Linked DNA regions of Chitinophaga varians. The protein of the gene in region 1 interacts with the protein of each later gene in a pairwise test. Links are inferred from orthologs where the notes say so. Each region holds a gene or a part of one and is shown on either strand. Other genes may lie near its edges. The genes, in order: rlmB and HGH92_RS20635.

Evidence for each region.
Region 2: the proteins of rlmB (region 1) and HGH92_RS20635 interact in binary tests that used the Escherichia coli proteins (3 or more experiments, as listed by UniProt). The link is inferred for Chitinophaga varians from one-to-one orthologs.

The regions. Positions count from the first base shown.
Region 1 is NZ_JABAIA010000002.1:1,659,228-1,674,028, forward strand. What follows is about bases 7,491-10,290. They hold rlmB (23S rRNA (guanosine(2251)-2'-O)-methyltransferase RlmB), read left to right. Parts: upstream 7,491-8,385; coding sequence 8,386-9,195; downstream 9,196-10,290. Other genes in these bases: HGH92_RS21435 (GNAT family N-acetyltransferase), read left to right, coding at 7,491-7,773; HGH92_RS21440 (NUDIX domain-containing protein), read left to right, coding at 7,800-8,360; HGH92_RS21450 (hydroxymethylglutaryl-CoA lyase), read left to right, coding at 9,263-10,111; HGH92_RS21455 (GSCFA domain-containing protein), read left to right, coding at 10,115-10,290. Outside these bases: HGH92_RS21390 (PLP-dependent aminotransferase family protein), read right to left, coding at 1-258; HGH92_RS21395 (PLP-dependent aminotransferase family protein), read right to left, coding at 307-1,746; HGH92_RS21400 (nuclear transport factor 2 family protein), read left to right, coding at 1,840-2,196; HGH92_RS21405 (hypothetical protein), read right to left, coding at 2,241-2,423; HGH92_RS21410 (DNA-3-methyladenine glycosylase family protein), read left to right, coding at 2,563-3,474; HGH92_RS21415 (methylated-DNA--[protein]-cysteine S-methyltransferase), read left to right, coding at 3,476-3,964; tnpA (IS200/IS605 family transposase), read right to left, coding at 4,053-4,514; HGH92_RS21425 (pyridoxal phosphate-dependent decarboxylase family protein), read left to right, coding at 4,894-6,306; HGH92_RS21430 (EamA family transporter), read left to right, coding at 6,299-7,210; more of HGH92_RS21435, read left to right, coding at 7,333-7,490; more of HGH92_RS21455, read left to right, coding at 10,291-11,098; HGH92_RS21460 (MFS transporter), read right to left, coding at 11,093-12,550; HGH92_RS21465 (patatin-like phospholipase family protein), read left to right, coding at 12,751-14,801. UniProt on the Escherichia coli protein: Specifically methylates the ribose of guanosine 2251 in 23S rRNA.
Region 2 is NZ_JABAIA010000002.1:1,470,500-1,485,480, forward strand. The notes cover bases 7,149-10,128. They hold HGH92_RS20635 (NAD(P)H-hydrate dehydratase), read right to left. Parts: upstream 9,408-10,128; coding sequence 7,890-9,407; downstream 7,149-7,889. Other genes in these bases: HGH92_RS20630 (sodium-translocating pyrophosphatase), read right to left, coding at 7,149-7,644; HGH92_RS20640 (hypothetical protein), read right to left, coding at 9,512-10,039. Also shown: HGH92_RS20605 (DUF4249 domain-containing protein), read right to left, coding at 1-500; HGH92_RS20610 (TonB-dependent receptor), read right to left, coding at 522-2,903; HGH92_RS20615 (hypothetical protein), read right to left, coding at 3,120-3,332; HGH92_RS20620 (helix-turn-helix transcriptional regulator), read left to right, coding at 3,441-4,442; HGH92_RS20625 (NAD(P)-dependent oxidoreductase), read right to left, coding at 4,577-5,206; more of HGH92_RS20630, read right to left, coding at 5,452-7,148; Na+/H+ antiporter NhaA, read right to left, coding at 10,160-11,356; HGH92_RS20650 (OstA-like protein), read right to left, coding at 11,450-13,333; HGH92_RS20655 (MlaD family protein), read right to left, coding at 13,343-14,341; HGH92_RS20660 (N-acetylmuramoyl-L-alanine amidase), read right to left, coding at 14,468-14,981. UniProt on the Escherichia coli protein: Bifunctional enzyme that catalyzes the epimerization of the S- and R-forms of NAD(P)HX and the dehydration of the S-form of NAD(P)HX at the expense of ADP, which is converted to AMP.

The DNA.
Region 1 (14,801 bases):
CGCGCACGTGCCCGGCATGGGCGCCATGCGGCGGGCGTTGCGGCAGATATAATATCCCGATTTTGGACGTGATTCTATCAGTCCTTTTCCTTCCAGGTGATAATAAGCCTGAAAGGCGGTCGTCAGGCTGATGCCCTGTTGTTTGCTGAGCATGCGCACGGAAGGAAGTTTTTCCCCCATTTTCATGACGTCTTTTTCTATCATCTGTTCTATTCTGTCTGCTACCTGCAGATACAGATGGTCGGCAGTCTTGATCATAACCCTGAAATCTGATATGCTTCAAAAGTACAAAATGTAATCTGATATTTAACGGCGGCCATCCAGTTGCTGGCGTATCAGTTTGCCGATTGTTTGTATGGCCCAGTGCTGGTCGTCGTCAAATGGATTGGCGTTGGAGAGCCGCAGGCAGTTGTTGTACTGCTGCTGGCTGGAGAACAGGCTGCCGGGCGTAAAGGCGATCTGTTGCCGGAGCGCTTTGCGGTGTACCTCCCAGCCGTCCACCTTCGGCGGCAGCACCACCCACAGGCTAAGACCGCCTTCCGGGCGGGTGAGCCGTGTATCGGCGGGGAAATACTGTTGTATGGCGCGGCTGATCTGTGCCTGTTGCGTGCGGAGCGCCTGTCGCAATGGTTTCAGGTGAAGGTCCATCCGTTGCTGGTCCAGGAACCGTGTCAGCACCAGTTGCGGCAACAGTCCGGTGGCAGCGGAAGACATGAACTTCAGCCGTGACAGCCGTTCGTGGTAGCGCCGGCTGATGATCCAACCCACCCGCAGGCCGGCGGCGATGCATTTTGAGAAAGAGGAGCAGTACAGTACCAGGTCGGCACGGTCATAGCTTTTGATGGTACGCGGCCGTTCCGCATTGAAATGCAGGTCGCCGTAGGCATCATCTTCAATCAGTGGTATTTGGTATTGTGCTATCAGGTGAGCCAGCTGTTGTTTGTTTTTGTCCGGCATGCAGCTGCCCAGCGGATTGTTGTAATTGCTGATAAGAAGGCAGGCCGCCACTTTCCCTTTTTTGAACGTTGTTTCCAGCTGGTCAAGGCAGATGCCGGTGACCGGGTCGGTAGGTATTTCCAGTGCTTTCATGCCCAGGTTCTCAATAGACTGGAGCAGTCCCACGAACGTCGGCGACTCTATGGCGATGGTATCGCCGGCTTTGGCCACGGCGCGAAGGCAAATGTTGGCTGCTTCGATGGCGCCATTGGTAACGGTGATGTCTTCCGTTGCCACGCTGCCGCCCCATGCCAGCGACAGCCGCGCTATATGCCTGCGTAGCGGCAGATAGCCGTCAATATCACCGTAAGGGATATACGTATTTTTCTCTTCGCGGGCCACCTGCCGTAGAGCTTTGTTCAGCTTGGCCACCGGCAGCAGGCTGATATGCGGTGAGGCGCCTATCAGGGACACGATGCCTTCGCGCGCTACCGTATGACGCACCAGCGATACCCTTTCGCTTACTTTCACCAGCGCGGGCGTGCGTGATGGCGCGGATATTTCCGGCAGTCGCAGTAGCTGCTGCCGGGAGTAGCTGACATAATAGCCCGATTTTTCCCGTGCTTCCACCCAGCCTTTTCTTTCCAGGTGTACGTATACCTGCAGGGCGGTGCTGATACTGATACCATGCTCCGCATGCAGGCTGCGTACCGACGGCAGCTTGTCGCCGATACTATAAGTGCCGTTGATGATCATGGCCTCGATCTTGTCAGCCAGCTGCAGGTACAAAAAATCTTTCCTGTTATTCATCTCCCGAAATAAAATCTGTTATGGTCAAAAGTAGGTAATTCTGTGTCTGTTCTGGTGTCTGTTTTTGTGATTATTTTGTGTCAATCAATATTTATGAAGACTACTATCCACACATTAGCTCAACAGCTGGTCGGGCTTTGCCGGGAATGGAAATTCCTGGAAGCGCAGGAGACACTGTTGCACGAAGATTGTCTTAACATCGAAGCCGACGGCCGTGTTACCACGGGGCGGGACGCCATTATGGCCAAAGAGAAAGCATTTCTTGCCAACATCGAAACCATTCACCTGCTGGAGATATCAGACCCGGTGGTGGCTGACGGGTACTTTGCGGTACAGTTTCATTCAGAGCTGACGGTTAAAGGTATTGGCCGGCGCTCCCGTAACGAGATCATCGTGTATGAAGTAAAAGACGGAAAAATTGTCCGGGAACAGTTTTTTTATCACGTGTAAACCAAGTCAGCGACGGAGCCCGGAATGGACATTGCGAAGGGCTTTCAGGCGATGCCGGGAATGGAAGAGGCGCTGACAGAATCAATGACACTTCTGGCCGATACGCACGTGCCTGATGAGGTATTTTCCACCGCTACGGCTGTCTTCACAAAAGAAGAGGTGGCTGTTGTAACCATGGCCATTGTGGTGATCAACGCCTGGAACCGTATTGTCGTTACCTCTCGCACGGCGGTCGGTTAGCGGTACCGTGATGCCGGGCGTGGTTATTTAGAAGTCTCCTACGGGCAGGAGCTTCTAAATAACGACGCCAAAATGACAAGAATCGGGTGGTGCCTGTGATTGGTTTCAGTAATTTTGCAAATGACCATGCAAAAGATAAAGATCCCGGTGAATGACCCTGCCAACTTCTCTTTTCAGGAGTGCCTGCATTTCCTGGGCAGGTCCGACAAAGAGTGTTTACATTATATCGTTGACGGGAAGTTGCGCAGGATGGTACTGGCAGGAGGAGAGCCTGTCGTGGTGGAGATTGCTCCGGGCAATGACGTAGCTTATCTTGAAGCGACCGTACTGGCGCCTGTTGGTATTGTTTTCCCGGAGAAAGACATACAGGATTTTGTTACCCGTTGGCTCCACCTGGACGCGGACCTGCGTGAGTTCTACGATTACACCTGGACAGACCCGCTGCTGCGTGGCCTGGCCGCCGAATACCGGGGCCTGCGGCTGGTAGGCATGCCCGATTTGTTTGAAGCCATTACCTGGCCTATTATCGGTCAGCAGATCAATCTCTCCTTCGCCTATACGCTGCGGCAACGTTTTATTCATCATTTTGGTTATCATGCATCTGTTGACGGAACAGATTATTATCTTTACCCACATCCTGCCGTCATCGCCTCCCTGCCACCGGAAGCGCTGACCCCGATGCAGTTTTCCCGCAGTAAGGCACTGTACCTTGTTGAGACGGCTAAAGTGCTGGCCAGCGGGCAACTGTCGGAGCAAACAATGGCCGCGCTGGACTATACCGCCGCGCGTGACCGCCTGGTGGCACTGAAAGGAATCGGCAACTGGTCGGCCAACTATACGCTGATGAAATACAGCCGTTTCCCGCAGGCCGTACTGCTCGAAGATGTAGGACTGCAAAACGCTATCCGGCAACGGTTGCAGCTACCGGCAAAACCGTCAATGGCACAGTTACAGGAATATGCCCGGCCCTGGCAACAACATGCGGCATATGCCATCTTTTATTTGTGGCGCTCTTTATTACCCCCATTAAATGTTTGATATGGAACCAGCATTGTCACATCTTCGTATAGACACCCCCGTAGGGCCACTGCTGATTAGTGGCACCAATGAATATATACAGGCCGTTAACTTCACGGAAGAACCCGCAACAGCCTTCCCTCAGCCACCACATCTGCTGCTCGAATGCGCGCAGCAGCTGCATGAATACTTTGCCGGGGAACGCAAAATCTTCGACCTGCCCATCCAACAGCCCGGCACCGATTTCCAACAAACCGTATGGGAACAGCTGACACGCATCCCCTTCGGTCAGACGATCTCCTACCTGCAACTGGCCCACCGCATCGGTAACCCTAAAAGCATCCGGGCCGTAGGCACCACCAACGGTAAAAACCAACTGGCCATCATCGTGCCCTGCCACCGCGTGATCGGGGCTAACGGCACGCTGGTAGGATATGCCGGCGGGCTATGGCGGAAACGCTGGCTGCTGGACCATGAGCGGCCGGATTTGTTTTCGGCCTCCCAGGGCTGAAGCCCTGGGTCACGGTTAGTTGTTTGCTTAAACAGGGAATCGCCAATTTTCTGGTTGAATGTTTATAGTGTGCGTATTGGGGTTCTGATTAAAGAAACGGATGTAACGGGTTTGTTGCATCCGGGGGATTATCATATTTGTTTATCATGTCTTGATATTCCTTCTGAAATGTTTTTTTCTGATGATGCTTTTCCTGATTTTTTATGTACTGGAATACTCTGGGGATTTGTGATTTAGAATAGGAAAAGGCCGCGTAGCCTTCCTGCCACCTAAATGGCCGTTGCGAAGGGTAATAATGGTTGATCCACCTGGATGAACTTCCTTTGATGTACTGTACCAGGGAAGCGAGCGATTCATCAGGATGCATCCTGATGAAGAGATGAACGTGATCCGGCATCCCGTTAATAATAATGCATACATGTGACCTTCGCTTGATGTTAGCGGCCATGTATTCATATAAATCCGACTTAAATTTATCGCTGATCAATGCCCCGCGATATTTCACTACAAATATGATTTGCAGATGCAATTGGGTAAAACAATGGCTCATTGGGGTATGGTTTATTCTACTGTGAATGTATGCAATTGAGTGAAACAATAACTCATTGGGTTATAGTTTATTCTACTGTGAATGTATGCAATTGAGTAAAACAATAGCTCATTGGGGTATGGTTTATTTTACTGTGAACGTAGTTTTTGCTTTGAATCTCCAATAGCGTTCTTAGCGGCCCTGTTTCTGAATAAACGGCCCGGCCTTCAATTCAGGGAAGCTAATTGTGACCCAGGGCTTTAGCCCTGGGCTCCCTGCCACTAAACAACTGATATGCTCAAAAAACACAAAACTGAATCTGTTTTATGATCTTTTTTATGCGCAATTTTGACACTTGAAATCGTTGCATCTATCCATTCCCGTTTAAACCGCCCATATAATGAAGCTTCAGGAAGATTTAAAACATACCGACCGCCTGTTACAGTTGACTAAAGAATTCAGCAGTAAATTTTTATCCTCACTCGACCGGCTGGCGGCGGACAAGATGGTTGACATACCGGTGAGGCAGGTGATGCCTGCAGAAGGTGTGGGCGGCGTGGCCGCACTGGAACTGTTCCGGCAGCAGTATGGCAATGCTGTCACAGCGGCCGTAGGGCCGCGGTACTGGGGCTTTGTAACGGGGGGTGTAACGCCGGCGGCGCTGATGGGCGACTGGCTGGCTGCTACGATGGATTTGAATTCATCTGATAAAGGTTCTGCTGCTTTTGCCATAGAAACGGAAACCATTGCTTTACTGAAACAGCTGTTTGGTTTGCCGGAAGCATTCCTGGGTTGTTTCGTTACCGGCGCCACCATGGCTAATTTCACCGGACTGGCGCTGGGCCGGCAGTGGCTGGGCCAACAACGTGGCATTGATATCGGTAAAGAGGGCATGGCAGGACTGCATGATTTACAGGTGGTGTCCTGTGTGCCACATTCAAGCGTGACCAAATCCATGGCCATGTTGGGCCTGGGCCGTGATAACGTGGTGAAGATACCGGCGTTGCCGGGAAGGGAAAGTGTGGACATCAGTGCGTTGCGTGCATATTTGGAATCGCGTAATGGTCAACCGGTGATTTATGTGGCCAGTGCGGGCACGGTCAATACGGTGGATTTTGACGATATCGCTGCCATTGTGGAACTGAAAAAACAATATCCTTTCTGGTTGCACATAGATGCTGCTTTCGGCGGATTTGCCGCCTGCAGTGAGCACTACCGGCATCTGCTGAACGGATGGGAGGAGGCAGACTCCATCACCATCGATGCACATAAGTGGCTGAATGTTCCCTATGATGCCGCGATGATTTTCTCCCGTCATCCGGGATTACAGGTGGACGTGTTTCAGAATGCAGGCGCCGCTTACCTGGGCGACCCAGCGGAAAATTTCAATTTTATTAATCATATCCCGGAAAACTCGCGCCGGCTACGTGCTCTGCCTGCATGGTTCTCGCTGATGGCCTATGGTAAGGACGGCTACCGGCATATCGTGGAAGAGAACGTGGCTTTGGCGCAACAACTGGGCGGTCTGCTGAACGAACATCCGGCCTTCCGCCTGTTGGCGCCGGTAAGAATGTGCGTGGTATGTTTTACGCTGAATGTGCAGGCAGCTGAACAGGAGGAGGCGGTAGACCGGTTCCTCCTGGCGCTGAACGCCACCGGCGTAGTGTGTATGACACGCACCGTTTATGCCGGTCAGCCGGGCATCCGCGCGGCGCTGGTGAACTGGCGTACCACGGCCAACGACGTACAGTTGGCTTTTCAGACAATGAAAGAAGTTGTTGCTACTGTTTTGAATCTGTATACATATGCGTAAATCAAGCACCAATGCTTATATCGCATTGGCTATTGTAAGTATCTTTTGGGGGACCACCTATCTGGCTTCACGAATCGGTGTCAGACATATTCACGGGATCATGCTGGCAGGTATCAGACAGAGTACTGCCGGGTTGCTGCTGACCGGTTTTTTCCTCCTGAAAGGCTATAAGCTGCCTGAAAAAATGGTATTGTCCAAACTCTTTGTAATGGGCTTACTGATGCTGGTAGGCAGCAACGGCCTGATGACCTGGGCCATGCAGTACGTTCCCAGCGGGCTGGGAGCAGTGATCAGTGCCACGGTGCCCATCTGGATCACCATCTTCAGCTATTTCCTGGTGAAGAAGACGCGCATCAGCATACAGCTGCTGGTGGGCATGTTGCTCGGATTTGCGGGCGTGGCGGGGATCTTCTACAATTATTTGTCGAGTCTCATGAACCCGGATTTTCGCTTCGGCATTATGTTGTGTTTCTTCGCCTGTATCTTCTGGGCACTGGGCTCTGTGCTGACCGCCAAGTGGGCGCTGGGCGTAAACTATCTTTTCGGCGCCGGTTTCCAGATGCTGTTCAGTGGCATTGTCATGTTGCTGATCGCTACCTTGTTTATGGGGCAACAATTTTCGGCAGACAGCTTCACGGCCGAGTTATGGGAAAGTTTGTTGTACCTGGTGCTGGTAGGGTCTGTGCTTAGCTATTCTGCTTATGTGTTTACGCTGAACAACCTGCCGCCATCGCTGGCGTCTGTGTATGCTTATATCAACCCTATTGTAGCCGTGCTGCTGGGATGGATATTGCTGAAAGAGAACCTGACCTGGATGATGGGCCTGTGCAGCCTTGTGACGATAGGGGGCGTGTATCTTGTCAATGATGCGGTCAATAAAAACAAACAGAAACAACTGCAATAAATATTTAAGGTAGAAGTTAAGTCCGATGCTCGCCCCGGTTTTTACCGGATGAGCATCTTTTTTTTGTCCGCTGAAATGAGCTAAATTTAAGGTACGTGATCCCGCAAAATAAATCAGATCTTATGGAAGTTGTCCAGGCATCAGCCATGCATACCAACGAAGTCGCCGTGTTGTTCGATGCATACCGCAGTTACTTTGATCAGGCGCCGGATTTCAAAGGCGCGCTGGCGTTTATCAGTGAAAGATTTAAACAACAGGACAGTGTTATTTTTGTAGCTTTTGAAAAAGACGAGATCGTGGGCTTTGCCCAGCTGTATCCGTTATTTACCTCTCTGGGCATGAAGCGCGGATGGTTGCTCAACGATGTGTATGTGCTGGAAGAGCATCGTGGCAAAGGAGCTGGCGGAGCGCTGGTGGATGCCGCCGTAGAACATGGACGGAAAACAGATGCCGCCTGGGTGATGTTACAGACCTATGTGGCCAACACCGGCGCACAGAAGCTTTATCAATCCAAGGGCTTCAAAAAAGACACCAACTCGTTTTATTTCTACCTGACGCTCTGATAGAGGAATTTCCTTTTCTTTGCAGCATGGATATTACAAAGAATCCCTGGACGATACATTCCAGTGAGGTAAGATATGACAACAAATGGATTCAGGTGGTCCACCATGAAGGATTAAATCCGGCCGGCGGACCAGGTATCTATGGAGTGGTGCATTTCAAGAACCTGGCGATCGGCGTGATCGCGCTGGACGAACAGCAGAACACTTACCTCGTGGGGCAGTACCGGTTCCCGCTGAAAAAATTCAGCTGGGAGATACCGGAAGGCGGCGGCCCGCTGGGAGAATATCCGCTGGATACGGCCAGGCGGGAACTGCTGGAAGAAACAGGCCTGGTGGCCAACCGGTGGGACGTGATCTGTGAACTGGCGGTGTCCAATTCCGTGACCGATGAAATTGGGGTGGTGTTTCTGGCCCGGGAGCTGGAACAGAGGACCGCAGAACCGGAAGACACCGAAGAGCTGTTCGTGAAAAAATTACCGTTTGAGGAAGTCTATCAAATGGTTAAAAACTATGATATCACTGATTCTATCTCTGTTGTCGCCATTCAGAAAATAAAGCTGATGATGCTGGAAGGGGAGCTGGATTGACAGAAAATGCGTTTCTTTGCAGCAAATGGAAAGAAAATTTAACGCTTTCAAAGGTGAAAGAAGATCCGGCGGTCCCAAAAGGCCCGCCAGCCCGCGGCCGAAGCAGTCGTCACTGATTATTGGCCGGCAGCCCGTGATGGAAGCCCTCAACAGCGGCAAACCGATAGAACGTATCTACATGCTGCGCTCCGCCACCGGCGATATTATCCCTCAGATCAAAGAAAAAGCCCTTACTGGTAATATTCCCATCAATGTAGTGCCGGTAGAGAAACTCAACGGCCTCACCCAGGCCAATCATCAGGGCGTTATTGCGCTCACCGGCCAGGTCAGCTACCTCGATTTACAGGATGTGATCTCTCATGTGATTGAACAGGGAGAAACACCGCTCTTCCTTATACTTGACGGTATTACAGATGTCCGTAATATCGGTGCCATTGCCCGCAGCGCGGTATGTTGCGGCGCACAGGCCATCATTATCCCCGACAAAGGCATTGCGGCCCTCAATGAGGAAGCCATGAAATCCTCCGCCGGCGCACTTGAGAAAATAGCGATCTGTCGGGTGAACAGCCTCCTGAAAGCGATCGATACCCTGCATCTCAACGGTATCAAAGTGCTCTCCAGTGAAATGGAGACAGAAATCAAACTTTATGATTGCGACCTCCGCGAGCCGGTAGCCGTTATTATGGGTTCTGAAGATAAAGGCGTCTATCCTGCGCTCATCAAAGCATCCGATGTATTGTTCCGCATACCGATGGCGGGTAATTTCGAATCGTTCAACGTGTCAGTGGCAGCGGGGATCATCCTCTATGAGGCCATGAAACAGCGGACAGTGTAGCCAATGACAATGACGGATTTCGCTTGGCGTAAAATTCGTAATTTGTAGCTGGTAACCGCTAATGACTATGAAACTAATCGAATGTCCGCGTGATGCCATGCAGGGATGGCACAGGATGATCAGTACGGAAGAAAAGGTAAACTACCTGCAGGCGCTGCTTAAAGTAGGTTTTGACACCCTCGACTTTGGCAGCTTTGTATCTCCTAAAGCTATTCCGCAGATGGCAGACACCCGCGAGGTGTTGTCACGGCTGGACCTGTCAGCCGGCCGCAGCAAGCTGCTGGCCATTGTGGCCAATGTGCGGGGCGCTGAAGAAGCGGTGGTCCATGAGGAAATCAACTACCTCGGCTTCCCCTTCTCTGTCTCCGAAACATTTCAGCTTAGAAATACCAACAAAACCATCGCTGAATCACTGGAACAGGTGCAGACCATGCAGGAACTCTGTATCAAAAACGGCAAAGAGCTGGTCGTGTACATCTCCATGGGCTTCGGTAATCCTTATGAAGACCCCTACAGTCCCGAAATCGTATTACGCTGGATAGATGAACTGGTGAAAATGGAAATTACGACCATTTCACTGGCAGATACCGTAGGCGTAGCCAATCCGGACGTGATCACCAGCCTGTTCCGGCACCTGATACCCGCTTATCCCCGCGTGGAGTTTGGCGCCCACTTTCATTCCGCTCCCCACAACTGGGAAGAGAAAGTACAGGCCGCATGGGAACAAGGATGCCGGCGCTTTGACAGCGCTATCAAAGGAATTGGCGGGTGCCCGATGGCAAAAGATGAACTGGTAGGCAATCTGGACACAGAAAATTTGATCTGGTTCTGTCAGCAGCGCCAGGTGTCGCTGACCCTCGATATGACCGCCCTGCAGGCCGCCCGGCAGCTGGCAGACGTGGTGTTTAAAGATTAATACATGCAATTTCACCTGAGTTTCCCGGTAGATACTATAGAACCGGGCATCCAATATACCGACAAAATCATGCTCATGGGCTCCTGTTTCGCTGAAGAGATAGGGGCCAAACTGCAGGAGCATCGTTTTAATACCCTCCTTAATCCACACGGTATCCTCTTTAACCCGCTGAGCCTCACAAAGGCACTCACCACTTACCTGGACGGTAAAGTGTATACCCGGGACGACCTCTTTCTGCACCAGGACACCTGGCACAGCTGGGACCACCACAGCCGCTTCTCCGGTACCACACCGGAAACGGTGCTGGAACAGATCAATGCCGCGCAGCAGGCGGCTATACAAACACTGGAGCAGGCCGACTGGCTGGTGCTCACGCTGGGCTCAGCCCACGCTTATTTCCTGAAAGAAGGGAGCCACCTGGTAGGCAACTGCCACAAGGTGCCGGCAGCCAGCTTCTATAAAAGACTGCTGACAGTGGAAGAGATCGTGACGGCCCTGGATAACATGATGCACCGGCTGTTTTTCCGAAACCGGAAAGTAAATATACTCTTCACCGTTAGCCCGGTACGTTATGTACGCGACGGCGTGGTGGAAAACAACCTCAGCAAAGCAGTGTTGCTCCAGGCCGTGCATCATATGGTCAACAAATTTTCCCGCCTCTGGTATTTCCCGGCTTATGAACTGGTGATCGACGACCTGCGCGACTACCGTTTTTATAAGGAAGACATGGTGCATCCCAATGAAACGGCTGTCAACTATGTGTGGGACCATGTGGTGAAATCAGCCGTCCACAGCGGCAGCCAGCCGTTACTGCATACCATCGCTGAGATCAACAGGGCGGCGCAGCACCGGCCGTTTAATCCGGAGAGCAGCCAGCACCAGCAGTTTCGCCGCACATATGCTGCGAAGGTGAAACAGCTGATGCAGGCGCACCCGCAGCTGGCATGGGATGATCTCCTTCGTTGTTTTGAAGACCAGCCTCTATAAATCAGCTCCTTTATTGTCTTTAATGTATACCAGGCCTATTGCGAAACAGATAACGGCCACGGCTATAGGATAAATTAATCCGGCCAGATGGTTACCTGTTTTGGTCACCAGTATGGTGGAGATAGTGGGCAGCAGTCCGCCGAAAACGCCGTTGCCGATATGATATGGCAGTGACATGGAGGTGTACCGTATCCTGGTAGGGAACATCTCCACCAGGAAAGCTGCTATGGGCGCATAAACCATGGTCACGAACACCACCTGTACAAAAATCAGGAACACCAGCATGGCCATCCGTGTATTGTTGACCGTTAGTTCCGGTTTGCCTTCACTGATGCGGAGCACACTGCCATCGGAATAGGTATGCACCTTGGTGGTATGCTGTACAAATTGTCCGGCGTCATTTTTTGACTGGTTGCTTTCAATCTTGTACAGTTCTGTCAGTTTCGTCTTCTGTTTCACATCGCCGATGGTGTCCATGGCTTTGTAGATCGGGTAGTAGGCCAGTGCCGCGATGAGCATGCCTGCCAGCATAATCTTTTTCCTGCCGATACGGTCGGACAGCGAGCCGAAGTAAATAAACAGCGGTGTGCCCAGCAACAGCGCCAACGCGATGATGATATTGGACTGCACAAATTCGATGTTCATCGTTTTCTGCAGGAAAGAGAGGGCATAGAACTGTCCGGTATACCATACCACTCCCTGTCCCATGGCCGCGCCGAAGAGCGCTATCAGTACCAGTTTCAGATTTTCCTTGTTGCCAAAGCTTTCCTTGATGGGATTAGCCGATGTTTTGCCCTCTTTTTTCATCTGGATGAATAAAGGGGATTCCTGTAAGCGAATGCGGATGTAGTAAGACATGATCACCAGCAACACGGACAACAGGAAAGGAACACGCCAGCCGTAGTTGTTAAAGTCGGCCGGTGTCATGACAGAGCGGGTGATGAGTATGACGGCCAGGGAGACGAACAACCCCAGCGTGGCGGTTGTCTGAATGAAGCTGGTATAGTAGCCGCGGCGATGGTTGGGGGAGTGTTCCGCCACATAGGTGGCAGCCCCGCCGTATTCGCCGCCCAGCGCGAGGCCTTGTAATAAACGTAGTATCAGCACCAGCATGGGCGCCAGTACCCCGATGGTATCGTAACTGGGTATGAGGCCGATGGCGAAAGTAGAGCCGCCCATGATCAGCAGGGTAAGGAGGAAAGTGTATTTCCGGCCTACCAGGTCGCCGAGGCGGCCGAAAACGATAGCGCCGAAGGGCCTTACGATGAAGCCTACAGCAAAGGTGGCCAGCGTAGCGATGTACGCCAGTTCCGGATTGCTGGGCGGAAAGAATTTTTCCGAAATAATGGCCGACAGGCTGCCGAAAATGTAGAAATCGTACCATTCTATCAGTGTACCGGCAGAAGAGGCCATGATCACCTGCCAGATGGTTTTAGTCCCGGTTTGTTGCATTATGAGATTTTTTAAGCGATGGGTTTTGGTTGTCGGTTAAGGGAAAAAGATAGGAAATAATTATTATGGGTGCAAGTGCCGGCACAGGAATCTTGAACGGAATAAAGCCTTATCTTTAATTACAGCTGCTATAAACTATGATGAACCAGGGACAGTTATTACATTTCAGTAGATTATTTTTTGCATTTTTATTCAGTCTGTTGTTTTTCTGTACTGGCCTACAGGCGCAGCGGCCTGCCCATAACGGCCCCAGGATAGGGCTGACGCTCAGTGGCGGCGGCGCCCGCGGCCTTGCGCATATCGGCATTCTGGAAGCCATTGACAGCGCAGGGCTCAAAATCGATTATCTCACGGGAACGAGTATGGGCAGTATTGTGGGCGCACTTTATGCCATGGGCTACTCCGGCGATTCCATTGAGGCCGTGGCCCGGCGGCTGGACTGGAACAGTCTATTTACCAACCAGCCGGTATTGACAGATGTTTCCTACGAAGAAAAAAGCGAGTACAACAAATATATTATCGAGATACCCTTTGAGTATGGCCGTCCCAAGCTGGCTTCCGGTGTTATTTCCGGTGAAGCCCTGTGGCTGGAGCTGGCGAAGCTCAGTTGGCCGGTGAAGGACAAAAAAGATTTTTCGACGTTTGATATCCCCTTCAAATGTATTGCCACGGACGTGGCCACAGGCCAGGTTGTTACGCTGGATTCAGGAGAGATTGTGACGAGTATGCGTGCCAGTATGGCCATTCCCTCCATTTTCACGGCGGTAAAAATAGGGGACCGCAAACTGGTAGACGGTGGCGTGGTCCGTAATTTCCCGGTGATCACCGCCAAAGACATGGGCGCAGACATCGTGATCGGCTCCAATGTGAGCGGGGGACTGCGTAAGGCCGATCAGCTGGTGACTCCTTTTGATATCCTGTACCAGCTGGGATTTTATAAAGACGCTGCTGATTTCGAAAAAGCCCGGAAACTGTGCAATATCTATATTCCAATCAATGAAGAGCTGGAAAGCTATTCTGCGGCCGCTTTCGGCAGTGTGGACTCTATTATCGAGATCGGCAAACGGAAAGGGCGGGAGATGTACCCGGCGTTCAAACATCTGGCGGACTCGCTGAATGCACGCCTTGAAGTGGTGAACCGGTTACCGTTTGCGGCTGATATTGAATTGAGCAGTATCCATGTGTCGGGGCTGGTACATTCCGATGAGAAATTTTTCCTGCAAAGGCTGCACCTGAAGCCCGGTGGCTGCTACACCAATGCGCAGCTGCGCGAGGCTATCCAACGGGTGTATGGCACCCGCTTCTTCAAACTGATCACCTATAACCTGCATCCCGAAGGTTACGGTCAATACAGGATGGAGATTACTGCAGAAGAGAACCCGCTCACCTACGTTAAGTTTGCGATCAACTATAATACCCTTACCGGCGCCAGTGCTATACTCAACCTTACGCAGCGGAATTTTATCGTGCCTAACTCCCGGTCTTTTGTGAGCGTGGCCGTCAGCGAAAACCCGCGGCTGGAGGCGCAGTATTTCAAGTACCTGGGACGCAGCCGCAGCTTTGGTTTCGGGCTGGGCGCCTATTACGAAAATACCGGACTGACGTTTTATGATGAAGACCTGACCAAGATGCAGCCCTATCGCAATAAGTACGCGAACGTAGACATCAACCTGCAATATTCTCCCAGCGGTAATGTTGCTTTCGGCGCCGGCACACGGTGGGAGTACATCAAATTCAAACCGCAGTATTCGACGTTTGTGGAGATAAGGGGCAGTACCAACCAACTGAACAGCTATGCTTTCCTGGGCGTAAATTCAGTCAACCGCAAGGTGTATCCTACCAGCGGGTTGCTGCTCAACATAGAGGGTGGATATATCTACAACCAGCATTCCGGTATCAATGTCAATAACAGCGGATTTCCGCTGGACCTGGACAGCGCCGGCGTCCGGTTCAATGACTATCAGCGGTTGCTGGTCAATGCCAAATACTACGTGCCGCTGGGGCGGAAATCAGCCTTGCAGTTTAATGGTAACCTGGGATGGAATTTTAACTATCATGAATCGGTCGTAAGTGCTTTTGTCGTGGGTGGGATGAATGATGTGGTCCGTAACCAGGTGCCGTTCGTGGGAGTGTTTGAAGGAGAGGTGATGTCTTCAAAGGTGGCGGCAGTGCAGGCTGCATGGCAATATGAAATTATACGGAAGTTTTACGCGATACCGAGAGTAGGGGCGGCTTTGTACAACAGCAGCCT
Region 2 (14,981 bases), 190 kb from region 1 along the record:
CAGTAATAGTCGGTGGCGCCGCCTTCAATGTCTTTGGCGTGCATGGTGGCATAGTATCCTTCCTTACCTGACATCGCCTCTTCTTTTTTCTTGAATTTCAGGGTGATGGAATCGATCGGCGGTACCCGTTTTAAGGTATCATACGCTTCAAAGATTTCTCCTTTGTATTCCACATGCAGTTTGTAGGCATGGCCAACAACGCCTATCGGGTTGGCGGTAGCGTCATAGGTGTATGCATTTTCCTTAAATGCAAACGGATAAGACTTGCCGTTGGTCAGATCGAAGAGTGTAATAGCAGCATCGTTGATAATGGGCGCCGGGTTGTTGTCCGTAAACGGTACGGACATGGTGAATTTGATCGTTTGCGGACCGGCCTCATTGGTAATCCAGGCATCGAGCACCGGGAATGATTTGCCCGGGGCGATATCCAGATCTATTTTATCCTCGCAGGCAGTGAGCGCCGCTAACGCTGATATGATGAATAATGACAGTTTTTTCATTACTTTCTTTTTTAAGACAGATTAAAATTTGAAGTTGTAAGTGATCCCCGGGATGATAGAGCCGATGATAGACAGGCGAACAGCTTCCCGTTTGTTGGGATCATCCTCATTCTGCTTGAAGTAAATACTGTAGGCATTTCTGCGGGCATATACGTTATACAGGGAGAACACCCATTCTCCTTTCCAGCGTTTCAGCTGTTTGCCTTTAAGGGTAAAGGACAGGTCCAGCCGGTGGAATGCCGGGAGGCGGTAGTTGTTCCTTTTTTCGGTGCTGTTGTAGGGAATATCCCAGTCCTGGAACTGTAACCTGTTGTCAGCATAGGTGCCTGGCGTACCGGAAGCATACACCCAGTTGGCAGACAGGGAAGTTCTCTTCGTGAATTCATGTGTGAGCACCAGGTTGAAATTGTGCGTGCGGTCATAGCGGTTCAGGAACCATTCATCGAGGCTGATGCCCGGTGTTTTTCTTTCTGAGCGGGACAGTGTATAGCTGATCCAGCCGGTGGTTTTGCCGATGTTCTTTTTAGCATACAGTTCCAGACCATAAGCACGGGTCTGTGAAGGCAGGAGGTCTGCCTCTATCAGCTGGTTCAGCTGCAGGTTGGCATTGTCAATATAATCCAGCTGATGATCAGTGGTTTTATAGAAAGCCTCGGCAGAGAACTCGTAAGAATCGTTGGGAGAATTGTAGAAGTAACCAACGGTGTACTGGTCTGATAAACTAGGCTCGATGTTGTTGGTACTGGGTGTCCAGATATCGAGCGGGGTAGGAGACGCTGTATTGGAGAGCTGGTGCATGAACTGAGTGGTACGGCTGTAAGCCACTTTCACGGCATGTTCGTCGTTGATGGCATAGCGGGCGCTGATACGAGGTTCAAAGTAATAATAGCCTTTGATCAGTTCATTGGCGCCGTAGTCTTTGCTGCCGGTGAGCGTTTTGCGGATGCCCGGTGTGGTATCGTTGAAGTAGTAGGCGGTTCCTTTGCCCAACAGTTGATACGCAGAGAGGCGGCCGCCATACTGGATACCGAATTTTTTAGTGGGTTTCCACTCATGGTCCAGGTATACAGCAGATTCCAGTGCATGTTTGTCGGTCAGTTCTTTCAGCCGTACTTTGTCGCCTTCGGTACCGGTGCCGGTGCCCGGGCGGAAAGTATAGTAGATGCCCTGTACGCCGAAATGCAGGATGTTATTGGTGTTCAGGTAGTAGGTGAATGACGGTTTCAGGCCGTAGTTGATGATATTGGAAGTCCATTTATAACCCTGCAGCAGCTCATCCTCCTGTTTTTTGGAGCCGTTGCTGAAGTTGAGGCTATAATCGTATTTAGAGTAGTAGGTGGTCAGGTTGAGGAACAGGCGGTTGGTGAATACGTGGTTCCAGCGAAGGGTGGCGGTGGTATTGCCCCAGTTCATGTCCACGTCTTTGCCCAGTCCGAATTTATCACGGCCGAAGTAGCCGCTGATAAAGAGGGTGTTGTTTTTATCAAACTTGTAGTTGGCTTTTGCCGTCAGGTCGTAGAAGTTCAGTTTGGTGTCCTTCATATCGCCTTTCACAAAAGGTTTCATGAGGATATCAATGTAAGATCTTCTGGCAGCTACGATGAAGGAGGACTTATCCTTTACCAGCGGACCTTCCACAGACAGGCGGCTGAAGATATTGCCGATACCGCCGTTCACATTGAAGTTTTGGTTGTTACCGTCTTTCATGCGGATATCGAGCACAGAAGAGGTACGGCCGCCGTATTCAGCAGGGAACCCACCTTTGATCAGGTTGAGGCTTTTTACTGCGTCCGGATTGAATACGGAGAAGAAGCCGAGCATGTGGCTGGAATTGTATACGGGTGCTTCGTCGAGCAGGATAAGATTTTCATCGCTGTTGCCGCCGCGGACGTTGAAGCCGGAAGAACCTTCTCCTACGGTGGTGACGCCCGGGAGCGTCTGAATGGAACGGATCACATCTACTTCGCCCATGAAGGTAGGCAGCTTTTTCATCTGCGCGATGTCCAGGCGGTTGATGCTGGTATTGAGCGTATTGACCGCTTTTTCCTGCTTTTGACCGCTGACAGTGACTTCGCTTAATTGGCTGCTGCTGCTTTCCAGGCGGATGTCGAGTGTTTTGTTGCTATGTAAACTAACCGTTGTTTTAACGGGGGCATATCCCATATACGAAAACTGAAGCTCGTGTTCCCCGGCGGGAAGTGTTAGCGAATAGAAACCGTATTGGTTGGTGACAGTACCAACGCTGGTGCCAGGTTTGCCGATGGAAATTCCCACCAGGCTTTCCCCGTTTTGTTTGTCTTTTACATAACCGCTAACGGTAAATCGTTGCTGTTGTGCGCGTGCTGGACCCATTGCCAGTATTAATACCAGCAAGGCCATCAACGTGGTGACCAAAGTTTTCATAATAGGTAAATCTCGATTTTAAATGACTTTTCCTGTTTTGTGACGTTGCTAATAAGACGTGGTGGGATATCTGTACCCCTATCGGTAGTCAGATTATTTTTTTGGTTAATAATAGAAAACGAAGATATAGCGGAAAAATGAGAAAGAATATTGAGATTGAAGCCCGGGGTTATGCTTCAAGCTCAATATTCGGCATAGGACTGGTTTTGAGGGGTATTAATCAAGGATGTCGCAATGGAACCCAAGGTGGTTCACAAACTCGATAATCGTTCTTTCGGCGAGCTGCTGGGGGCTGATCACCCGTAAAACCTTATCACAGTCTTCAATGTCCACGCTACAGGCATTTACGCTAAAACTGGAAGAAATGGCATCAATTACATCGTCTTTATCCTTAACAGTGTTAATATTTGTACGGAATATTCCAATCATGGCGTTTGGATTTGAATTTTGCGGAATATATTTGTGCAAATTTGCTACTGTTTATCCGTATAGCTGTTACATGAAAAGGATTAAAACTTATACGAAACGGATTATTTTATGGCTGTAGTAATCAAAAATGAACTGAACGAAGTATTGCTGCAGGAAGGTTTTCCTTTTTCGCCGGAGGACCTGGTGCCTTCGGGGGCCATTATTGAGGAGAACAAAGAACAGCAGCTTGATTTTGGCGCCTATAACATACAGGAATGCAAGTTTGACGGGATACACCTCATTATGTGCACAGCGGAGATTTATGAGAACCTGACGGTGGCCTCGGAGGATATCATGCCTCATGTGTCTATGCTGTTTATGGAAAAGGGCGATGTAAGGGCCTCTGTGGAAGGGATAGCGGATAAGTTCCGTTTTTCTTCCCTGGAACATAATATTATGTATTCTCCCCACCGGGAAGAGACCGCAGAGCTGAGAAAGCAGAAGGGTATCCAGGTGCTGGGAATGAATTTTTCACCGGAACGATTTATTGCACTGGCCGATAGCAATGGTCAGGTGTTGGGCAAGATGGCGAACGCCGTTGCCAAAAAAAGGGGAGTGATCCTGGCCGATAAGATAAACCCGCATATTACGCCCCGCATGAAAACGGTGCTGGGGGAAATACGCCAGTGCCAGTTCAAGGGCGGACTGAAAAAATTATTCCTTCAGTCAAAGGTCATGGAGTTGTTAGCACTACAGTGCGACCAGGTGGAAAACGACTTTGGCAGGGCACGGACGGAGCGTCACAATATCAGCAAAAGAGAGCTGGAGCAATTGCAGCATGCCCGCTACCTGTTGTTGCGGGATTTGCAGGAACCGCCTTCGCTGGCAGAGCTTTCCCGCCTGTCAGGCCTGAATGAGTTTAAACTTAAATCCGGTTTCAAAACCGTGTTTGATAATACCGTCTTTGGTTATTTTAATGATCACCGCCTCCAGATGGCCCGGGAGATGATCCTGGCCGGCGGTACATCTCTTGCCGATATAGCCGATGAAGCAGGATATTCTTCTCCGCAGCATTTCAGCAATGCGTTTAAAAAGAAGTATGGCGTAGCGCCGTCAAAGTTGGAATTGTGATGGCCATGATGATGGCTGATTTGCGAAGATTGGTAGAAATGATATAAAAGGACAGCCCACCGATTTCCGGTGGGCTGTCCTTTTATATTTTTGTATGTAAACTTAGTTGACTTAGTGCGCCGGTTTTGTTCGGTTTAGTAAGCCACGGTGAACCGTTGTTGAATATGTGCCGGTTTTTCCAGTTCATCAATGAGGGCAACGGCATAATCAGCGGTGGATATTTTGCTTTCGTTGTTAGCGTCTGTGAGAAGCTGGTCGCCGCCGAGGCGGAATTTGCCGGTGCGTTCGCCGGGTGCGATCATGGCAGCAGGACTTAATACGGTCCATTGCAGGTCTTTATCCTGTTTAATCACTTTATAGGCTTCGCGGGTAGCGCTGGCGCCTTCTTTCCATGCTGCCGGAAATTCGGGTGTGTCCAGCAGTTGTACGCCAGGGGCCACTTCCAGGCTGCCTGCACCACTTACGGCAATCAGTCTTTTGATACCGGCTTGTTTCAGTCCACCGATAATAGCCCGGACAGCCTGCACATAAGTAGGGGTATCGTGGGCGCTGTAGGCGCTGATGACAGCATCATTGCCGGCTACGAGGGAAGCTACTTCCGCTTCGTTGGTCACGTCGCCTTTTTTAACGGTCAGGTGGTCGTCTTTAACCTGTATTTTTTCCGGGTTGCGTACAATGGCGGTCACCTCATGACCTCTGTTCAATGCCTCGTTTAAAAGGGCGCTGCCAATGAATCCTGATGCACCGATGATTGCTACTTTCATGTTTAATGTGTTTTTGTAGTGATATAATTACAGTCACAACGGACCGATTGTTTAACTGTTTTGTTTTTTATTACAGTTTCGTGAAACAAAGGTACAGTAGTTTTTTACTGTAACAAAAAAAATTACAGTAAATCATAAAAAAATAGCGGACGAATCAGCCGGTAAGATGATAAAGTGCTATTAATCAAAAAGTTAATGATCAATAGCGGTCTTATCCGGGGAATCGTCCGCTACCTGGAATGATATTATTTCATCACATACACTTGTTGGGTTTTGGCAGCTGGCGGTGTGACGGTTTTCACCTTGGTCACCGGCACTTCTTCCTTGGTATGGAATTTTTCAGACAGGGTGGGCGCAATGACCAGCGACACGATAGACATCAGTTTGATGAGGATGTTCATGGAAGGGCCGGAGGTGTCTTTGAACGGATCACCAACGGTGTCGCCGGTAACAGAGGCTTTATGTGGTTCTGATTTTTTGTAGAAAGTTTCGCCGTTGATTTCCACGCCTTTTTCGAATGATTTCTTTGCGTTGTCCCAGGCGCCGCCGGCGTTGTTCTGGAAGATGCCCATCAGCACGCCGCTGACAGTAGCGCCGGCGAGGAAACCGCCCAGTACTTCAGGACCGGCGATAAAACCGATCAGCAGCGGGGATATCAGCGCGATAGCACCTGGCAGGATCATTTCGCGGATAGAGGCCTGCGTGGAGATGGCCACGCATTTATCGTATTCCGGTTTGCCGGTACCTTCCATGATGCCGGGTATTTCGCGGAACTGGCGGCGTACTTCTTCCACCATGGCCATGGCTGCACGTCCTACCGCTGCAATGGCCAGTGAGGAGAAGATGAAGGGGATCATGCCACCTACAAAGAGGCCCGCGAGCACGTCGGCTTTATAGATGTCGATGCCTTTAATGCCCGCTACGCCTACAAACGCGGCAAACAGCGCCAGCGCCGTCAGGGCCGCAGAGGCGATGGCAAAACCTTTACCGGTAGCGGCGGTGGTGTTACCTACCGCATCGAGGATATCTGTTTTTTCACGCACGTCTTTAGGCAGTTCGCTCATTTCAGCAATACCACCGGCGTTGTCGGCAATAGGGCCGAAGGCGTCGATGGCCAGCTGCATGGCGGTGGTGGCCATCATACCGGCAGCGGCGATTGCCACGCCATAGAGGCCTGCAAATGCATAGGAGCCATAGATGCCTAATGCCAATACCAGGATAGGCAATGCGGTGGATTCCATCCCTACAGACAAACCGCCGATGATGTTAGTGGCAGCGCCGGTAGCGGATTGACGGATAATAGAACGCACCGGGCGTTTGCCCATAGCGGTATAATATTCTGTGATGATGCTCATCAGGGTACCTACCACGAGGCCTACCACGATAGAGCCGAACACCTGGCTTTTGGTGAACTCATGGCCGCGCAGCACCATAGGGCCGTCGGGCAGTATCCAGTTAACGAGGAACCAGGAAGCGATGGCTGTGAGGATGATGGAGCCCCAGTTGCCCATGTTGAGCGCTTTCTGTACCACGCCGGTATTGAGACCGGCGCTATCGCTGATTCTTACGAAGAATGTTCCGATGATAGAGAAGATGATACCGGTACCGGCAATCATCATAGGGAGCAGGATGGGAGCGAGGCCTCCGAACATGTCCTGGGAAGCTGTTTCAGAGCCCAGTACCATGGTTGCCAGCACAGTGGCCACATAGGAACCGAAAAGGTCGGCGCCCATACCGGCTACGTCGCCTACGTTGTCACCCACGTTGTCCGCGATGGTGGCGGGGTTGCGCGGGTCATCCTCAGGGATGCCTGCTTCTACCTTACCTACCAGGTCAGCACCTACGTCGGCCGCTTTGGTATAGATACCGCCGCCTACACGGGCAAAGAGGGCGATGCTCTCAGCGCCAAGGGAAAAGCCCGTCAATACTTCGATGGTCCTGATCATTTCGGCGGTATTGGCAGCCGCACCGAAATAGGATTTGAGGATAATGAACAGGGAGCCGAGACCCAGTACGGCCAGGCCGGCAACGCCCATACCCATTACTGAGCCGCCGGTGAAGGATACGCCCAGCGCCTTGGCGAGACTGGTACGGGCAGCTTGTGCAGTACGGACATTGGCTTTGGTCGCTATTTTCATTCCGATAAATCCGGCTGTGGCGGAGAATGCAGCGCCTATGATAAAGGCGAGGCCTATCGACCAGTGGGAGGTATGATGGGAAGCACCCATGTAACCCAATAACAGCGCAGCTATGATAACAAAGTATATCAGTACTTTATACTCCGCTTTTAAAAATGCCATAGCGCCTTCCGCAATATGCTGCGCTATTTCTTTCATCTTTTCATTGCCCGCATCCTGGCGGGTAACCCAGGAGCTGCGGACTGCAGTAAATAACAAGGCCAGTAATCCAAAACAGGGAACGAGGAAAACGATACTCATAGAAGCGTATTTAAATTGCTCGGTTGAAAAAATAGCGTATTAACTAAATGTTATCCAATAAATATAGATAATAAAATTTTGAATTAAGCATTACAGGTAAGGAAATACCGCAGGCGGAAAAGAATTAACAGGAAAGCCCTTATGGAAGCTGGTTTTCAGGGAAATGTCAGGGTCGGCAGCCCGTAAAGGGGAAGCTCCGGCGGCCATGGCCGCCACACAACGCACAGGCGCAGCGGAACAGGATTTTAATAGAAACATTCCAGGAAAGCCGCGCCCAGATGGGAGATGATATCTCCGGCAGTCATAGCTTCCTGCGACAATTTTGCTGCGGCCAGGTCGCCGGCATAACCATGCAGCCAGGCGCCCAGCAATACGGCGGCCTTGGGAGCATAATCCTGGGCCAGCAACCCTGTAAGGATACCGGTGAGCACATCGCCGCTACCACCGGTGGCCATACCGGGATTGCCGGTGGCGTTAAAATATACGGCGCCGTCAGGACAGGCAATAGCGGTATAACGTCCTTTCAGGAGGATATATAGCTGCAGCCGTACCGCCTGTTTGGACAACAGCTCCATCCGCTCGAAGTCATTGGCAGAAGGGCCGAAGAGCCGCTCAAATTCTTTGGGGTGCGGCGTAAGAATGGAGCCTGCCGGTACCTGGTATAACAGTGACGGATATACGGAAAGGATGTTCAGCGCGTCCGCGTCAATCACCATGGGGCGTTTGTAGCAGGTAAGCAGTTTTTCAAAGGAACGGGCAGTAGCGGTGGCGGTGCCCAGCCCCGGCCCGATGCCGATGGTTTTGTAACGGGCATCGGCCTGTTCATGAAAATGCGCGCTGTGCTCGTGTACCTCGTCGGCTACGCTCATGGCGGCAGGCTCGCTGATCTGCATAATATCATACCCACACCGGGGGATATGACAGGTCAGCAGCCCTACGCCCGCACGGAGACAGGCTTTGGCGCTAAGCACGGCAGCCCCCATCTTGCCATAGCTGCCGGCAACCAGCAATGCATGGCCAAAGGTGCCTTTATGCGCAAAGGCAGGGCGTGGCATGTAAATAGTATGCATCATCTCTTTGTCAGCCAGATGATAGCGTACAGGCGTATGCGTTATATAGTCCGGCGACAGCCCGATAGGCAGTATCTGCACCTCGCCCACGAGGGCAGCGTTTTCGGGCAGCAGGAAAGCCAGCTTATGGAATTCAAAGCTGAGGGTGTAATGTGCCTGTATGACGGGCGTATTGCGGCAACTGGCGTCTGCCATCAGCCCGGAGGGCATATCAATGGCCACAATGGTATGACGGCCATGCTGATCATTGATTTTGTGTATGATACCGGCCAGCCAGCCCTCGATGGGTTTGTTCAGCCCGGTACCAAAGATAGCGTCTACAATTACTGCGGAAGCGGGCAGTTCAGGAAAACCGGTAACATCGGCTATTTCGCGGATACGGCCGGCATATTGCTGCTGCAACCGCCGATAGTAATATATATAGTCTTCACTGGCCTTATTGCCATACTCCAGCAGGCAGGCGGTCACCTGATAGCCTTCTTCCAGCAACCGGTGGGCAATCACCAGCCCGTCGCCGCCATTATTGCCTTTACCACAGAAAATAAAAAAAGGATGAACAGGGGCAAAGCGGTCCAGCAGCCAGTCGGCGCATTTGCCGGCAGCCCGTGCCATCAGGTCGGTACTGCTCACAGGCTCATGTGCGATTGTGAAGGCATCCGCCTCCCGGATCTGTGCAGCGGTGAAGATTTTCATATCCTGCTGTTGAACAATAAATGTAGCGCAAAAATAAGGAACATAAAAAAACGGATCATGCTTGCCTCATGATCCGTTTACGGGTTATTAGCGTTTCCGCTATGTTAGAAGGTATATCTTGCAGATACACCGCCAATTTCTTCTCCGATGAAGTTGGTCGGTCCAACAAACTGAACGTAAGGTTTCAGGTCGGCGCTCAGGTTCAACGGTATCTTCTTGAAAGTCCATTCAACACCGATGATGCCATCCAGACCGGGAGATACATAGGTGCCTTTGCCTTTGTCCACATAACGGTCCCAGTCATAGTCACGACGGTCATAGAAACCTACGTGCGCACCGCCACCTGCATACATATTCAGTTCAGGTCTGCCGATATTCCAATGGTATTCATACAGCGCGGTAAATGTAACGTTGGCTCTATGTTCGTGGTTGGTAGTTACCAGTCCTTCAATGGCGTGAGGGCCCTGGATGAAGTGTTTAATGGTAAAGCCCACCACCCAGGGGTTCAGGCGGATACCCAGTGCGGTGTTGTAGTTTTCAACACTGCTGCTACCGTAGCTTTTCTTTTTCTGCGCGTTAGCCTGTACTGCCAGCAAGGCAAACAAACTGAAAAATAACACGACTTTTTTCATAGATGTTGCTTATTTATTAATACAAAAAATGTATGCGACTATTAACGTTGGCTATTTACTCTAAAGTATGCACTGGTTGAATAAAATTCGCGATAGCCTCACAATAACAGTGCCAATCCATCATTTGCTTTTCTTGATGGGGATAACGGGCTTCAATAAACGAAGGAAGATAAATCCGGCTATACCGGCCAGCAGGGAGGCCGCTATCACGGATATAATGGAGATGATCTGATATTCCCTTTCCGCGTAAGCCAGCGAGGAGATAAAGATAGACATCGTAAAACCAATACCGGCAATCAGCCCCACGCCTACCAGCTGTAACCAGCCGGATTTGGAAGGAAGGCTCGCCAGTTTCAGTTTCACCGCCGCAAAGGACAAGACAAAGATACCTATCGGTTTGCCCAGCACCAGCCCCGCAATGATGCCGTAACTGATATCATTGTGCAGTGCGCCCAATATATCTGAAGGCAGTTGTATCGCCGTATTGGCCAACGCGAAAACGGGCATGATGATAAAGTTGACCGGGTCATGGAGGCCATGCACCAGGTCCGCGATTTTATCCTGCGGAATACAGAATGCGAGCAACACCCCTGCGATGGTGGCATGTACGCCGGAATTGAAAAGAAAGTACCACAACAGGATGCCCGGAATGAAATACAATATCAATCGTTGTACTTTCAGCAGGTTCAGCGCGATGGGTATCAGCAATACGCCACCGGCCATGAGCAGGTATTGAAGGTTAAGATGTGGCGTATAAAATATAGCGATGGTCAGAATAGCGCCAAGGTCGTCGATAATGGCCAGGGCCATCAGGAAAATTTTCAGGCTTACGGGCACCCTGTTGCCCAGCAGCGAGAGGATACCCAGCGAAAAAGCGATGTCTGTGGCCATGGGGATGCCCCAGCCATGGGCGTATTCCGTACCGCTGTTGAACAGGCTGAAGATCAGCGCCGGAAACAACATGCCGCCGACAGCGGCCAGCACAGGCAGGATGGACTTGCGCAGGGAAGAAAGTTCACCTACGGTCAGTTCTCTTTTTATTTCCATGCCTACCAGAAAAAAGAAAAGCACCATCATGCCGTCGTTTATCCATAACAGGTAGGAGTTGGGCAAATGCAGGGCACGATATTGATAATGATGGCCGGTGGTGGGGTCAAAGAGCGCATTCCAGAAGTTCACATAACCTTCCTGCCAGGATGAATTGGCCAGGACCATAGACACCACGGTGCAGAGTATCAGGATGATGCCTACGGCACGACTGTCTTTTAGGAAAGTGTAGATCGGGGACAGGAGGGTTTTGAATGCGCTTCTAATCATGTTGTCATTTTAATGTTTTGCCATTTGGTTATTTAAAGATCGTGTTGTTTTCTTTAAATGACCAAATGGCAAAATAACTAAAATAACAGCTAATTACTGCATAAGTTCATACTTCGTCTTAGGCTTGCGCTTGATGTCCCATTTGAAATTCTCCAGCTGGAGCTGTTCTTTGGGCCTTTGTGTGAAGGGATAAACGGTGCCTTCGGGGTCTTTGATCATCACCACTTTATCCACGTCTCCCTTTTTGAAGAAGATATTAATAATACCGCATTGTGCCTTGTTGACGCTCATATAGGCGCCACTCTGGTCTTTTACGTAGTTGATTGTTTCGGCATTACCCTCCACATGCATCCAGTCGAGCGATTCACCGGCCACATACCCGGTGATGGTATTGCCTTTCACCTGGTTGAACATGTCGGGGCCGGCATTGTTGATGATAAATGCATTTTTGATCATCAGCACTTTATCGGCCGCCTGGTTTTTGGTAAACATCAGCATGGTGTCTGCACTAAGCTGGGTGGTATTATTGGACCAAAGCACCGGATCGCGGAAGAAGCGGAAGATGGAGTCTTTGGTAGAATAATATACGCTGTCGGCCACGCCCTGGAGGGAATCGGAGAACATGCGCACATGGTGATAGGCGAGGATGTACCGTTGGTCGGCAGTGTCTTTCGCCGGCGGGGCAGACAGCGCGATGCTGTCTGCATGGTGTTTGATGCCTGGTAAAGAGTCTTTCATGACGACCGGTGGCGGTTGTGCCATTTTCACCATTTTCACCCGGTTGGAGTCCAGCTTGTCTTTTGTTTTGGCCAGTACACTATCGGCCACAAACATCATCACGTTGCCGGGCACGCTGTCCAGTTGTTTTTTGGCGAGGGAGTCGCCCTGGTTGATCAGGGTGACCGGGATATGTTCTTTGGGCGGCCGGATGGTCCTTACAGCCCGCAGCGGTTCTTTCACCGGTTCTTTTTTCAGTCCTGCCACAGACGGGATGGAGAGGCTGTCGCCTGGTCTGATGATCCCGGAGAAGAGCGTATCTGCTGCGAGGTACATGGTATCTTTATTTTTCTCCATGATGAGCAGCGGTTTCTGGGTGGCCAGGATCGTTTTTGCGATCTGGTTGACCGTACCGTGGTTGGCCAGCAGTGACATTTTGCGGACGGTATCTTTATATACCATGTTACCAGTGGCGTAGGCCATGCCGGTGAGTTTGTCCATTTCGATGTTGTCTGCGGTGAGGGTACCGGTGCTGTCTTCGATGGTGGGCCGGTTACCGAAGTTGCCATAGCCTTTGTCGGTATCATAATAACCGCTGGTGGCGTACATGATGCGTTTCCCTTCGTTGATGGTGGTAGGCGCAATGATATTGGCAATTTTTGTTTCGGTATTGTACAGCAGGGCGTCTGTGGACAGCGTATAGTCAGGATCTACCAGCACTACGTTGCGCTGGAAGTGCATTTCCTTGGTTTCGGTATAGTAGTATCCTTCATCGCTGGTCAGTACGCTTTTACCGTTTACGAGGCGGCCTGTTTTCACATAGCTGCCTATTTTGGCGTTCATATCGTATTGCAGTTCCGGGCCGGTGATGGTGACTTTGCCGTCTGTGAGGCGGGCGTTTTCCCGGAGGATGGCGATACGGGTATTACCGTCGTAGTTGAGGTAATTGCCATAAATATGGACGCTGTCGGCCTGGTTAATATGTACGTTGCCGTATGCGTCCACGATATTGGTCTTGTTGTTTTTAACGGCGCTGTCGCAAAAGAACAGGGTAGATCCCTGTTTGAAGCGGGCATGGCCGATAAAGCGGGTGACATTGATCGTGTCTTTTTCGATGAGTTGCAGGGTGTCTGCACCCAGGATTTCGATCACGGTCCCTTTTTTAGGCGCAGGCTGGGCCGGGATCTGGGCATGGGCGGGCAAAATAGCCGCCAGGCACATCACTGCCAGTAAAAGGACTGATCTGATATAATGATTCATGTATGTCTGTTATTGTACCGCTGCGGTATCGGAAGGCAGTGGTTTCGTTTTATCTTTTTTACCGAACAGGGAGAAATGCACATAACGTTTAGGGTTGACGCGGAGGTCTTCCAGCAGTTTGTTCAGGCTGCCCAGTGATGCCTGGAGGTTGTTATATACCTTTTTATCGTTCAGCAGGAGGCCGGCCGTACCGTCGGTGGTATTGAGTTTGGCCATGGTGCTGTTCAGGCTGGCGGTAGTTTGCTGCAGTTGTTGCAGTGTTTTGTCGATGTTGCCGTTAGCCAGTGCGTCGGTGGCTTTTTTAGCGTTGTCGAGGATACCACTGATTTTTTCATTGTTGGCTTTCAGGTTGCCGGTTACAGAGGCCAGGTTGTTCATAGTGGCTTGTACGTTACCTCGCTGCGGGTCCATCATGTTATTGAGGGAGGCGGAGGTATTGGAGAAATTGCGCATGGTGGTGTTCAGGTTGCGCATGGTTTCCTGCAGGTTACCTTTGGCGGTGGTGTCGAGGATACTGCTAACGGCCAGCAATACGGTGTCTATATTAGACAAGGTGCCTTCGAGTTTTTTCACCAGCGGGGTGATTTGTTCCTTGATGGCGTCTGTCATGGAGCCGTCCACGGAGGCGTAGATGGTGTCGCCATTTTGAAGGTATTCGGTAGCGTTGCCGAGGTCCATCTGTACCGTCTTGGTGCCTAGCAGGTCGCTGCTGATACGTGCCACTGAATTGCGGGGGATGTTTACTTTTTTGGTGATGGTGAGGGTGACCAGTATTCTGGATGGATCGTTGTCTTTTACATTCAGCTCAGAAACGCTTCCTACCACCAGGCCGTTCACCTGTACGGCGTTGGACGGCTGCAGTCCATTTACCTGTTTGTAGACAGCGTAGATGGTTTTGTTGTGTGAAAACAGGCTCTTTCCCTTCAATAAATTAAAGCCCAGTACGAGTAAGGTGATACCCAGCACGGTAAGTATGCCTACCTTGGTTTCATTAGATAATTTGAGCATGAGATTCGTATACGTTCACCGCAAAAATAATCAAAAAGCATGCACGGGGCGTAGGTAGCAGAAAATGTTGGCAATAAAAAAAGGGGGAGGGGCGGCGGGGGTATTGGGGAGGGGTGAAGCGGGGGATCAGCAGGAAGTTACGAAAGCATCTCTGAATCCGAGTTTGCGGGCTTTTCGTACAGCCGTGGAGGCCTGGCGGTCTGTTTTAAAGTGTCCCCAGGTATATCGGTGCATTTTTTTTTTATTCAGAACGATCTGTTCGTGACTGATAGGACCGTGGAGCTTCCTGAAAATGGAAGCTCCCGGTGTATATAATTTATCAGTGGTCATCAGTTGAACGCAGTAAGCATCGTCCGGTTGGGGAACGGTGTTTTTGCCTTTACCGGCCGGTTTGCGGACATGGTTGAAGGCCTGCGGGCGGCTGGCAGTGGATTCATCGGTGTTGGAAGAGCCGCGGTTGGTGAAGCGTTCCAGCTCATCGCGGTATCTTTTGATGGCTTTGAAGATGCCCATGGCCAGTTCCTGTTGGCCGCCGGCAGAGTTGAGGTATTCCTCTTCTTCCGGGTTGCTGATGAAGCCCAGTTCCACGAGCACGCTGGGCATGGCCGTAGCGGAGAGCACCCAGATGCCTTTTTCATTA